One region of the Streptomyces sp. NPDC002742 genome, then DNA from elsewhere that is predicted to be linked to it. Evidence: predicted binding sites of a transcription regulator. Region 1 holds the regulator's gene; the other holds the start of a gene.

Region 1 (3,409 bases):
CGTTGTCGAAGGAGATGTACGCGTCGATCGGGCCCTGCGCCAGACGGTCGTAGGCGATGACCGGGATACCGGCCTCCTTCGCCTTGCGCACACCCTTGGCGATGGTCACCGAGTCCACCGCGTCGACGAGGATGACGTCGACCTTGTCGTCGACCATCTGCTGGAACTGGCGCAGCTGCTTGGCCGCGTCCTGCTCGGCGTTGGAGTAGACGACGTCGCCCTTGCCGTCGGTGAGCTTGCGGACCTGCTCCCTGATGATCGGGTAGTCGAACTTGTCGTAACGAGAGTTCTCCTTCTCGGGAAGGAGCAGGCCCACCTTGATGTCGTTGCCCTTCGTGGGGCTTGCCGAGGTGCCACTCCCGCCGAAGCCCATGCCGCAGCCGGTGAGGGAGACGGCCATGGCGGACGACGCCAGGGATATGGCGGTACGGCGGAGGCCGGTGTTACGAGTGTTCACATCAGGTGCCTTCCGGGCGAGGTTGCAGCATTGCGACCCAGGTGGCTGAAAGCCAACGCGGCGATCACCTCAGCGTCAAGGAGTAACCACTTAACGAGATGGCAACGGCGCTTCGTGTTCCACAAGTGAACACGACGGGAAAAGACTACGCCCAACCTTCGACCAATCCCCTCAGCTTCACCTTCTGTCATTCACCCGTACAACCAACTCCCGTTCACAGGGGACGTGATCGCCAACAGATTTTTAACCATCGTTGACGATCAGGCGGACCGGGAGGAACGCGGGACAGAGCCGTCGGCGCGAAGGGCACCCCCCTCCCCCACCCTCGCGTTCACCACCGCGGTCGGGCCGCTCACCGCGACCGGCACGGCCACCTTCACCGTGACCAACCGCACATCACTCTTGCCGCGAACCACGGTTCTTCGCGAATGCCGCATTCCCCGACGCACGGGAAAAGACGGACCAACGCTTCGCCATCAAGGAGAACCGGGCCCCTGTGCGCCCGCGTTCTCCAAATGGACAAGAGAGACAAAGGCTTACTTTCATCAACAAAAAAGCCTCCCTCTTCGGCACCGATCAGATCAAGCCACCCGCGGAGGGGTTCTCCGGCGTCATGACGACACCGCCGCGGGCAGGGGCCGGGCCGCCCGGTCCAGGAACCAGGTGACGGACCTCGCCGGACAGCGCGTCGCCCATCGCCTCAAGGGCGGCGGGACCGGGAAGCGAGGGACCACCGCGACCGCCACCGGGCACACCCACGCGCCCCTCCCGCCGACCGTCGAGACCTGGTATGACGAGGTCCGCGCCCACGACACGGAGGGCAACCGGTCCGCGGGCGGGAGGGACCGCGCGGCGACCACCACCGACCGGAGGGTGACGGCCGTGCCCCGCCGCCCGGCCGTCACCGATCCCTCCGAGAAGGGCGGACCGGGGACCGGCCGGACCGCGGCCTCGGGAGTGGCCTCGGGAGTGACCTCGGGAGTGGCCTCGCACGAGGCGCACCGGACGACGTCCGAAAAAGGCTCCTCCAGCGGAATCCGCGGCACCGGCCAGGACCCGTACCGCGACGCCACGGCCGAGCGGGCTGTCCCCTACTACAGCGGGCAGTCCCCTACTACTGGGAGACGGCCGCTACTACTCGGTGACGGCCGTGTACGCCGCCGGCAACCGAGCCGGTGCCCGGAGCCGGTGACGCGGTCCTCGCGTCCCGAACGCGCGAAGGGGCCCGGAGGTCGATGACCTCCGGGCCCCTTCAGATGTCCGTGCCCTGCCAGGGCGCCCGGGTTCCGCTCGGACGACCGGGGTCCACTCCGGCAACCGGGTTCTACTCCGCCGACCGCTTGGGACGCCACACGACCAGCGCGCTGGTCTGCTGGACCTCCTGGTACGGAACCAGGTCACGGCGGTAGGAGGCGTGCACGGCGGCCTCGCGCTGCCGCATGGCGGCCGCGGCGCCGTCGAGGGCCGACTCCATCTCCGCGACACGGGACTGGAGAGCGGCCACCTGGTTCTCCAGCTCGATGATGCGCTTGATGCCGGCCAGGTTGATGCCCTCGTCCTGCGACAGCTGCTGGACGGTGCGCAGCAGCTCGATGTCACGGGCCGAGTAGCGGCGGCCCCGGCCCGCCGTGCGGTCGGGAGAGACCAGACCGAGCCGGTCGTACTGACGCAGTGTCTGCGGGTGCAGTCCGGAGAGCTGGGCCGCCACCGAGATGACGTAGACCGGAGTCTCCTCGGTCAGTTCGTACGGGTTGCGTCGACGACCGGTCGTGTCCATGGCTCCGTCATGCTCCCTTCGCGGCCTGGAACAGCTCCGCCCGCGGGTCCTCACCCGCGGTCGCCTCGCGATACGCCTCCAGAGCGTCACGAGCCTTGCCGGACAGGTCCTGGGGGACCGCCACTTCGACGGTGACGAGGAGGTCTCCCCGCGTGCCGTCCTTACGGACCGCGCCCCTGCCCCGGGCGCGCATGGTGCGTCCGTTGGGCGTGCCCGGCGGCAGCTTCAGGGTCACCGGGGGGCCGCCCAGCGTCGGCACCTTCACCTCGCCGCCCAGCGCCGCCTCCGCGAAGGTGACGGGCACGGTGACGGTGAGGTTGTCGTCCTTGCGGCCGAAGACCGGGTGGGCGTCGACATGGACGGTGACGTACAGGTCGCCGGCCGGGCCTCCCCGCTCGCCGGGCGCGCCCTTGCCGCGCAGCCGGATCCGCTGGTTGTCACTGACGCCCGCGGGAATCCGGACCTGCATGGTCCGGGACGACTTGGCACGGCCGCTGCCCGAGCACTCCATGCAGGGGTGCTCGGCGATCAGGCCGCGGCCCTTGCAGTCCGGGCAGGGGTCCGTCAGCGAGAAACCGCCGCCCGAGCCCCGCGCCACCTGGCCGGTTCCGACGCAGGTCGGGCACACGCGAGGTGTGCCGTTCTTGTCGCCGGTGCCGGAGCAGGCCTTGCACGGCTGCTGCGAGGTCATCCGCAGCGGAACGGTCGCGCCGTCCACCGCCTCCGTGAAGGAGAGCGTGACCTCGGTGTCGATGTCCTGGCCGCGCCGGGGCTGCGTCCGCGTTCCCGTGGTGGCGCCGCCGCGGTTGAACAGGCCCCCGAAGACGTCACCTATACCGCCGCCGAAGCCGCCGGCTCCTCCCGCTCCCTGTCCCTGGGCGCCGCCTCCGAAGAGGTCCCCCAGGTCGAAGTTGAAGTTGCCGCCGCCCGCGCCGGGACCCGGCCGGAAGCCGCCGTTGCCGAAGAGGGCGCGTGCCTCGTCGTACTCCTTGCGCTTCTTGGGGTCGCCGAGCACGTCGTTCGCCTCGGAGATCTCCTTGAAGCGCTCCTCGGCCTTGGCGTTGCCCTTGTTGGCGTCCGGGTGGAACTCGCGGGCGAGCTTCCGGTACGCCTTCTTGATCTCGGCCTCGGTGGCGTCCTTGGGGACGCCGAGGACCTTGTAGAAGTCCTTCTCG
Region 2 (3,409 bases), on a different contig from region 1:
CGACCAGGCGCACCCCGCGTTCGTCCACGCCCTGCACCAGGCGTCCAGTACCGACGTCGCGCACCTCGCGCGCCACCCGGTACTCGTCCTGATCGCGAGCGCGCTGTGGATCGTCGGCGGGATCGCCTCGCCGTACGCGGTCGGCTTTCTGCTCGTGCTGACCGCGCTGGAGCGTCGTACGGGCACGGCGTGGGCGGCCGGTGTCTTCCTGCTCGGCCATGTGGCGGCCACGCTGGCCACCGAAGTGCCGGTCGGCCTGGCGGTGCTGGCGGGCGTACTGCCCGTCGGCTCACTGCACCGGCTCGACTACGGCATCAGCTTCGGCGTCGCCGCGAGCGTCGGCTCGCTCGCGGGACTCCTCTCTCCCTGGCTGCGCTGGCCGCTCCTGATCGGCTTCGGCTCGGTCCTCGTCCAGGACCTGATCCTCCTGACCGACCCCGTGACGGACGGGGGCCACCTGATCGCGCTGGCGATCGGCGTCGCGACCTGGCCACTGGTACGGCAGCGGCACCGATTCCCCCGGCCGGTCGCGCGGCGCTGAGCCGCGGGCCCCCGATCGGATGACGCTCCGGTCGGCTCAGGGGCGCCGCGTCCTTTTCCGCGGACGCGGGGCGACCCGTTGAGCCGTCGGGGTGACGGCCGACGCGCCTCGCCCGGGAACGCCGTGCGTGGCCCGGCCGCATCCGGCGTGTTCGCGCGGGTGGTCGCACGCCAGTGCGGGCCGCACGGCCGCTCCCCGGGCCCTTTCGGGGGGCGAGGACGTCCTGCCCCGGAAGTTCGTAGACGGTTCCACCGGTGACGGTGACGGGCAGCGCCCGGCCGTCGGGCGAGGTCCGCGACGACGGCGCCCGACAGCAACGGCCGGAGGATTTCCGGATCGGGACAGCCCTTAGCGGGAGAGCGACCCGTTCTGGGCGTCGGACGCGGACTGCCATGCCTGTACGCCCGCCAGGGACGCCTCCTTGGCCTGCCGCCACTTCATGGCGGCCTGCTGGCTCGGAGGCACATCCATGGCGCGGATCATGCGCCGGCCTGCGGAGAACACGGCGACGGCCGCGATGGCCATGCCGCTGAATGCCACCACGGCACCGACCGCGGTGAGCACGGCACCGGTCGTGACGAGCCGGCGGTCGATGTCGAGCGTGGGCTGGGAGTGGTGATGGTTCATGACTCCACCATCCAACGGCAAGGGGTCACCCCGCATCCCGAGCAGCGGCGCCGGCCGGAAGCCGGGTACCCGAGCCGTGGCACGTGCGGCGCCCTGGCGGCAGGCGAGGAGATGATCCGTGACCGAGCCGGACGCTCCGGCGACGACAGCCGCTCGATCGGTACCCGGTCCCGCGCGTCGCTCGATCGGCACCCGGTCCGCGCATGGCGGATGACCAGCGGTGATCCGTACAGGTCCGGGAGATCGGAAGTGATCGCTCACAGCGAACAGCCCCTGGGGAACATTGCGGGGCTCCCGCGCATTGAGTCGGCATAGCTCAACTTGACTGCCGAAGGGGAGATCATGGCTTCGACGTCCGCATCACTCACCCTGCCCGTGCTGCCACTCGACGACGAGGTCGTGCTGCCCGGAATGGTGGTTCCGCTGGATCTGAACGACACCGACGTCCGCGCCGCGGTGGAGGCCGCCCAGGCCGCTGCCCGTTCAACGCCCGGCAAGCCCCAGGTACTCCTGGTGCCACGCATCGACGGGACCTACGCGAGCACCGGCGTGCTCGGCACCGTCGAACAGGTCGGCCGGCTGGCCGACGGCGACCCGGGCGCGCTCATTCGAGGGCGTGGGCGCGTGAAGGTGGGCGCGGGGACCACGGGTCCCGGTGCCGCGCTCTGGGTCGAGGGCACCCGGGTCGAGGAGACCGTGCCCGACCCGCTGCCCGGCCGGGTCACCGACCTGGTGAAGGAGTACAAGGCCCTGGCCACCAGCTGGCTGCGCAAGCGCGCCGCCTGGCAGGTCGTGGACCGGGTGCAGCAGATCGACGATGTTTCCGCCCTTGCCGACAATTCCGGATACTCACCGTTCCTTTCCGTAGAACAGAAGGTCGAGCTGCTGGAGACCGCCGACCCGGTGGCCCGGCTGAAGCTCGCCACCGAGCAGCTCCGCGAGCACCTCGCCGAACAGGATGTCGCCGAGTCCATCGCCAAGGACGTCCAGGAGGGCGTCGACAAGCAGCAGCGCGAGTTCCTGCTGCGGCGCCAGCTGGAAGCCGTGCGCAAGGAGCTGCGCGACCTCAAGGGAGAGGACGGCGAGGAGGAGTCCGACGACTACCGTGCCCGCGTGGAGGCGGCCGACCTTCCCGAGAGCGTCCGCGAGGCCGCCCTCAAGGAGGTCGAGAAGCTGGAGCGGTCCAGTGACCAGTCGCCCGAGGGCAGCTGGATCCGGACCTGGCTCGACACCGTCCTGGAGCTGCCGTGGAACGAGCGGACCGAGGACGAGTACGACATCAGGGGCGCCCAGTCCGTGCTCGACGCCGAGCACGCCGGTCTGGAGGACGTGAAGGAGCGCATCACCGAGTACCTGGCCGTGCGCAAGCGGCGTGCCGAGCGCGGTCTCGGAGTCGTCGGCGGCCGGCGCGGCGGTGCCGTGCTCGCGCTCGTCGGCCCGCCCGGCGTCGGCAAGACCTCGCTCGGCGAGTCCGTCGCGCACGCCATGGGCCGCAAGTTCGTCCGCGTCGCCCTCGGCGGCGTACGGGACGAGGCCGAGATCCGCGGACACCGCCGTACGTACGTCGGCGCGCTGCCCGGCCGGATCGTGCGGGCCATCAAGGAGGCCGGGTCGATGAACCCGGTGGTCCTGCTCGACGAGATCGACAAGGTCGGCTCCGACTACCGGGGCGACCCGGCGGCGGCGCTGCTCGAAGTCCTCGACCCGGCGCAGAACCACACCTTCCGCGACCACTACCTGGAGGTCGAACTCGACCTCTCCGACGTCGTGTTCCTGGCCACGGCCAATGTCCTCGAAGCCATCCCGGAGGCCCTGCTCGACCGCATGGAGCTGGTCCGCCTCGACGGCTACACCGAGGACGAGAAGGTCGTCATCGCACGGGACCACCTGCTGCCGCGCCAGCTGGAGCGGGCGGGCCTGGAGAAGGACGAGGTCGTGCTCGACGAGAGCGCGCTGCGCAGACTCGCCGGGGAGTACACGCGGGAAGCGGGCGTGCGGAACCTGGAGCGGGGCATCGCCCGGCTGCTGCGCAAGGTCGCGTCCCAGCACGAACTGGGCCGCCGGGAGCTGCCGTTCACGGTGAAGGACACAGACCTGCGCGACCTCATCGGGCGCCCGCACCACGTGCCCGAGTCCGCCCAGGACCCGGCCGAGCGCCGCACGGCGGTGCCCGGTGTCGCCACGGGTCTCGCGGTCACCGGCGCGGGCGGTGACGTCCTCTATGTGGAGGCGTCGCTCGCC

The links. The regulator HspR, encoded in region 1, represses chaperone genes until heat shock. The targets are predictions, from matches to a motif close to TTGAGNNNNNNNNNCTCAA.
Region 2: a site for HspR is predicted at 1,470-1,488, ahead of lon (endopeptidase La). Genes of this name have one in related genera too.

The regions. Positions count from the first base shown of each region.
Region 1 covers NZ_JBIAQF010000034.1:1,212-4,620, reverse strand. Annotated here, with positions in the region: gene ACFYW8_RS38690 (sugar ABC transporter substrate-binding protein) at 1-457, opposite strand, end outside; gene ACFYW8_RS38685 (hypothetical protein) at 1,121-1,696, shown strand; gene ACFYW8_RS38680 (heat shock protein transcriptional repressor HspR) at 1,782-2,234, opposite strand; gene dnaJ (molecular chaperone DnaJ) at 2,242-3,409, opposite strand, start outside.
Region 2 covers NZ_JBIAQF010000007.1:33,545-36,953, reverse strand. Annotated here, with positions in the region: gene ACFYW8_RS13935 (rhomboid-like protein) at 1-541, shown strand, start outside; gene ACFYW8_RS13930 (hypothetical protein) at 890-1,168, opposite strand; gene lon (endopeptidase La) at 1,511-3,409, shown strand, end outside.